Regions from separate parts of the Sporolactobacillus sp. KGMB 08714 genome, predicted to be linked through region 2. Evidence: riboswitches for the same ligand, from Rfam matches in the RefSeq annotation. Region 2 holds a riboswitch; the other holds the start of a gene.

Evidence for each region. Region 2 has a riboswitch for magnesium ahead of Q6A92_RS06035 (ABC transporter permease). Riboswitches for the same ligand answer to the same signal wherever they lie in the genome.
Region 1: another riboswitch for magnesium. It lies ahead of Q6A92_RS00850 (Nramp family divalent metal transporter); the one in region 2 lies ahead of Q6A92_RS06035 (ABC transporter permease).

What each region holds. Positions count from the first base shown of each region.
Region 1 covers NZ_JAUUBW010000001.1:178,641-181,825, forward strand. Annotated here, with positions in the region: gene Q6A92_RS00845 (flavin reductase family protein) at 388-999, shown strand; M-box (ykoK) riboswitch at 1,247-1,434, shown strand; gene Q6A92_RS00850 (Nramp family divalent metal transporter) at 1,666-2,982, shown strand; gene Q6A92_RS00855 (hypothetical protein) at 3,016-3,185, shown strand, end outside.
Region 2 covers NZ_JAUUBW010000011.1:74,881-78,065, reverse strand. Annotated here, with positions in the region: gene Q6A92_RS06035 (ABC transporter permease) at 1-1,237, opposite strand, end outside; M-box (ykoK) riboswitch at 1,626-1,792, opposite strand; gene Q6A92_RS06030 (SGNH/GDSL hydrolase family protein) at 2,155-3,185, shown strand, end outside.

The DNA.
Region 1 (3,185 bases), on a different contig from region 2:
GCACCGAACTGGGAGAAAGTTGCACCGAATCCGGCAGAACTCGCACCAAATCTGAGCGGTCGCACCAAATCAGGCTAAAGTCGCGCCAAAATGCTGAAAAACCGCACCGAACCGGGAGAAAGCCGCACCGAATCCGGCTCTAGATGCACCGAAACGTCAAAATATCGCTCCGAATCACCGAATTAAACAGCTGAGTCCAAATTCATGTTGGCCTGCGTTGAGTCGGCATGACAAAAAAAGTTCATCCGGTTTATTTAAAGCCAGATACTGCTGCGCACTATCATCCGTTCTCGGTAAGGGATTTTTTAAATAAAGATGTTATCCACTTTAGGAGAAACTTCATTATAAAAGGGGAAGCCCCGTTTATAAAAAAGGGAGGAATCAATCATGATCGGACTGGATCCGTCCGCCTTATCCGAACGGGACAACTATAAGTTTTTAACGGGCAGCATTATTCCGAGACCGGTCGCTTTTGTGACCACGAAATCGCCGGAAGGGGTGCTGAACGCCGCCCCTTTCAGCTTTTTTAATATTGTGACCGACGAACCGCCGATGGTTGCGGTTTCCGTTCAGCGTGTAAATGGGAACATGAAAGATACAGCGAGAAATGCGATCGCAATGAAAGCATTTGTTGTGCATATATCCGATGAACGCTATATCGCTCAAATCAATCAGACGGCCCGATCCTTGCCGCCGGATGAAAGTGAAGTCAGCATTACCGGGTTAACTCCCGTCGAGAGTACCAAGATAGGCGTTCAAGGGGTAAAAGAAGCAAGTATTCGTCTGGAATGTGTCCTTGAAAGGGCCGTCGCGCTCGGTGGAACGGCCCCTCATCCTTCGTGTGACTTATTAATCGGCCGTGTCGTTTTTTACCATATCAGAGATGATTTATATAAAAACGGAAGGATTGATCCTCAAGGTTTAAAGCCTGTCGGCCGGCTGGCGGGAAGTTCCTATACAAAACTGGGGGAAATCTTTGAATTAACCCGGCCTGTGTAAAAAAAGCCTCTGATCCGGATGCGATGGATCATTGAACCGTCAATGCCCGGACTGCTTGAGCCCGTAAAGTGTATTCCAGCCGTTTTGACTTATCATTTATCAAAATCCGAATGCTGAATGGTCCATGTATTTTTGTACCTTTTTTGTGGAAAAGGTTGACACAATTAGATTTGTGGCATAGTATAAATCATGGATATAAGATATATTAAACTTAATCTTAATTAATAATTATTTTCAAAAGACAACTGCATATCCTTGTTAGGTGAGGCTACTGTAAAGATACACGCTACTGCCCAAAAATGTCGAGAGACGCCAATGGGTCAGCAGGTATTACCGGACTAAGGTTTTACTTAATGTAGCTGACTACACGCGCAGAAATGCGGGTGCTTATGCTCAAAGCTTTACAGTGCTAAAACTCAACGAGTGGGGAGGATTCGGTTTTTCCGATGCTTTTAGATGATTTGAAAATCTCTTCACTTTGTTGTGGAGAGATTTTTTGATATTAAGGAGGTGATTGGCATGGATGATGTTCCCGGTAGTAGTCATTATAAGCTGTCTTTGAAACAATCTTATACTGGTGGTGCCATGGCCAATTACCATCCCTTGTTCTGCTGACAAAAAGTTCGGATTGGTAATGGCGATAGATGAGTAACGAGGTGAACAATTATGGAAGCGGAGATGAAAAATGGTACTCATGTAGCGGAAGACAAACTGACTAAAGCACGGGTCGTCAAAAGTCCGGCAGCAGGACGGCTGCTTACCTTTCTAATGGTATTCGGACCGGGACTTATCGTGATGGAAGCGGATAATGATGCCGGAGCGGTGTCTACCTATACCCAGGCAGGTGCACAGTACGGCACAAGATTGCTTTGGGTACTGCTCATTCTTCTTCCGGTGACGTATTTTTGCCAGGAAATGGTGGTCAGACTGGGGATCGCGACGGGCGAAGGACATGCGGCGATGATATATAAACGTTTCGGAAAATGGTGGGGAAGGTTTTCATTGTTTGATCTGGAACTGGTTAACTTTCTGACACTGATTACCGAATTTGCGGCGATATCGCTGGCGTTAAGCAAAATGGGCATTTCCCCCTATCTGTCTGTTCCTGTCTCAGCGATCGGCCTGATTTTTCTGGTTGTTTCAGGCGGATATCTGAGATGGGAGCGGGTAACGATCGTTCTTTGCCTGCTGGATGCCGTCTGGCTTCTGCTGGCTTTTATGTCGCATCCCGCTTTCGGCCGTGTGGCCCATGATCTGGTGGTTCCCGGCGTGCCGGGCGGAGGGATGACAGGCAATCTGGTCTTTATGATTATTGCGATTATCGGGACGACGGTGGCGCCCTGGCAATTATTTTTTCAGCAGAGCTGCATCGCGGATAAGAAACTGCGGTTTAAGGATCTGCCGTTCGAACGGCTCGATACGCTGATCGGAGCCGTGTTCACGGTGATCATTGCCGGCAGCATGATGCTAATAGGAAATGTACTTTTTCAAAAGGGCATCGGTTATCGGGATCCGGCGCAGATGGCCGGCGTTCTCGGACCTGTGCTCGGAAGCTTCGGAAAGAACGCCGTCCTTTTGCTGATGTGCAATGCGGCCGTTCTCGGAACAATGGCTATCTCTCTGTCAAGTTCATGGGCTTACGGCGAAGTCGTCGGATGGGAACACACGCTGCGCAAAAAGTTTAGAGAAGCACCGCAGTTTTATTGCTTCTTTGTCGGGGCCATTGCTTCTGCAGCCGGCATCGTCTTAATTCCCAATGCACCCTTGCAGCTGATTATTGTCGGCGTTCAGGTGCTGGCCGGTTTGATGCTTCCGTCGGCGATCGTATTCTTGCAGCTGCTTTTAAATGATAAGGAGCTGCTCGGGGAAAGATTTTCGAACAAGCCGTGGAACAATGCGATCAACTGGGTGATTATTACGATTTTATTCATTCTTTCGGCAATCCTGGCGGTACAGGTTATGCTGCCCGGCCTGTTTTCTTAAATGAATAGGTAATAGAGTAAGGAGGTTATTAAAATGAAAATGATGAATCAGGCAATGCATAATACAGAAATGGGAAACGGCTATAAGAAGGAATTTTATGTCGTACACCCTTTATTTGATAAACCGGAAAAAAAGTTGAATCCTGACAATCTTGGAAAAATGAAAATGACGAGAAGTGTTAAGTTTTCACTGGTGACACTGCG
Region 2 (3,185 bases):
AGGCCAGCACCTGAACCATCGGCTGTACAAAGCGGGCGATCCGCGGATTCGTTCCAATATAAACGCCGACGGGCAGTGTCCAGATAACTGCCAGAAGCGTTGAAACAAACACGCGCAGGGCCGTCAGCAATCCGAGGATGACGGCATGGATCAGTTCCCCCCAGCTGAGCCTGGCGATTTCCAGAACACCCGCGTACATGTAACGCAGAGCAAACACCGCCACCAGAATCAGAATCAGCCACTTCAGAAGGCTTCTGATCCGCCGCATTGATTCGGGAAGACTGATTCCGGATCCTTTTGAAGAAACGTAAACGAGCAGATCGTGAAAAAATCTCCGGATATTCTGATTGATCCAATGGACAAATCGCGCCCTTTTGAGAATGTCGTAAACCCAGGAAGACGGAACTTCCTTTGCTTCCGTCTGCTCATTTTTAAATTTCTGGCTCCAGGCAATGATCGGGCGCCAGAATAACTGATCCACGGCAATGACGACCACAATCATCGTGATAATCGCGTAAACAATGTCTTTGATATTTCCCTCCGCGGTCGCCTGGGCCATGTAGGAGCCGATTCCCGGCAGATGGATGTTCTGATTCAAAACGCTGATCGACTCGCTGGCCGCCAGGAAGAACCAGCCGCCGCCGAAAGACATCATGCTGTTCCAGACCAGCCCGATCATGGAAAACGGCACTTCCAGCTTGCCGAACCGCTGCCAGCTGTTCAGCCGGTTCATTTTGGCCGCCTCATTCAGGTCGCGGGGGATCGTCGTCAGCGAGTGGTAGAAGCTGAACGTCATATTCCACACCTGGCCCGTGAAGATGGCGAAAATCGACGCGCACTCCACACCGAGCAGGCTGCCGGGGAAAAGGGCCATGAAAGCCAGTACGGTTGCCGACAGAAAGCCGAGGACGGGCACGGACTGCAGAATATCGATCGCCGGTATCATAATTTTTTCCGCTGTCCGGTTATATGCCGCAACGCGTCCGTAAATAAAAGTAAAGATCAGGGACGCCGCAAAAGCGATGAACATGCGAAGCAGCGATCGGCCGGCATAATAAGGAAGCCACACAGGATCAAGATTTAAGGCCGTCTGCTGCTTCGGAGAAAAAGGGGCATGCATACCCGACCCCAGTTTTGTTAATAAATAAAGAAGAGATAATAACAGAAAAATGACCAGCAGATCGGCCCAGCCGAATCGAATTTTTTTATCGGCACTATCAAAAAGGTTCCATCGCATCGGTGTCCTCCCTTTCCTGTAAATTAAAAACAAAAACTCTCCGCTGTCAGACAGGGAGAGTTCCAATTTCCTTCTTTGTTCATCATTTGCCGCATAAAAGACTGCTTCTAATAGGTGAAATCGGTGACGCGACAGTCCGTGGGAATAACCGGAAACGGACAGTCTTTGTCTCCTTGAAGGAATACAACGTTTCCTGCCGGAGCGGCAGCGTGCTTATTTTTCAGCACCGCACTCATTATTCTTTCCTCAAAAGTGAAGAGAGATATACCGTTTAAAAAAACGCATAATCGACTACTGCCACCGTCCATTCCAGTTTCCCCCCTTATCAAATAAATATAAAAAGCCCCACAGGACGGATCCCCGGGGGCATGAAGTCAAGGCACAATTAACCGGTTCCCCCTGGTCCAGTTTTAGCACTATACAACGTAAAGGTTATCCTTAGCCACCTTAAGAAAAGCCTTAGTCCGGCAATTCCTGTTCTACCCATTGGCATCTTTCGATCTTTCCGGGCAGTGGCCTTTGTTCGTATAGGAGCCTCACCTAACGAGGGCTATTCATCTAACCACAAAAATACTCCTGAACCTATGGATTGTCAACACTTATATTTCATGGTGCTGTCACTAAGAACCGCGCCGACCCGGAAACGGACGCCGCTGCATTTAACCCGTCAGGTCAAACAAGGGCGATTCACTCACATAAAAATTTCTCCCCTTGATTTCACAAAGCAAGCTTTCGCCCCATCCCCGACGGAGGTTTTAAAATACCCAAAGGAGGAAGCGCGGTTCGCAGAAAGCTCAGGTTGTGCATGATCGCAAAATTTTTACATATTTCTACAATTAATTCCGCTTACATTGTATGATGACGGAAAAACAGAGAACTCAGCAGATTAAATGAGAATCAGACAGGGGAAAAACATCATGCTTTTCAAAAAAACGCTTTTTGTCATTCTAACCGCGATACTTGTGCTTGCAGTGGCCCATATATTTATAAAGAGCAGGGCCGGAGCAGACGATCTGCAGATCTTTGCCGACAGGAAAACCGTTAACGTGTACAGCAATCCGCAAACGCAGAACGGAGGCAGAGTTCTCGAAAAAATAGACGGCGGACAGACGCTTGAAGCGGCTCCGATGAATGCCGACTGGGACAGAACGGTGAAAAAAATCGACGGCCGGTACGGCTATGTCGGCAGTCACGACGTTCTGAAGGATAAGACCGGTGCTCCTCAAAAAGTTTACAGCATCGGTAAAACAACAAACATTTATACAACGCCGTACCCCTCTGGGGAAAAAGATTCTATATACAAAACAATCAAAGGGATCAAATCATTCATTGTCCATAAAATGGATAAAAACTGGTACAAAACATTTATCCGCATCGACGGGAAGGAATATACAGGCTATGTATCCAGAGACGATTTTGATTTCGCCGTTCCCCCGAAAAGCCATCAGTACCGGGCGCTGAAGCCGGACTCCGATGTGTATGCCGATATTTCCGGCAGTGACCGAACGACGATCAAGGCATTAACGCAAAACGATATCATCTACGGGCAAAGCTTCAGCGTCAGCTGGGATAAAGTAACTGTCGACGGACAAACAGGGTTTATCAATGATCATGATTTTGCGCAAGACGATTCATTTAAAGGAGATTCTCTTGCAGCTTTTGGCGACAGCATGACCCGGGGAGCCGAAGCCGACACGGATCGAGGAACGACAAAATATTCATGGACAACGTATCTCCCGGAGGAGATCGGCGTATCCAGAGTTTACAACTACGGCGTCAGCGGTTCCGCCGTAGCCGTAAGAAGCACCCGTAAAGATTCTTTTCAGGAGCGGGAGAGCTGGATCAACAAAGACGGCAAGCATCCCGATGTCATTCTTGTTCTGGTCAGTATCAACGACTTCCGCCATGACGTTCCGCTCGGCAGTTTTAAGGTGAGAAGCCGGACGAC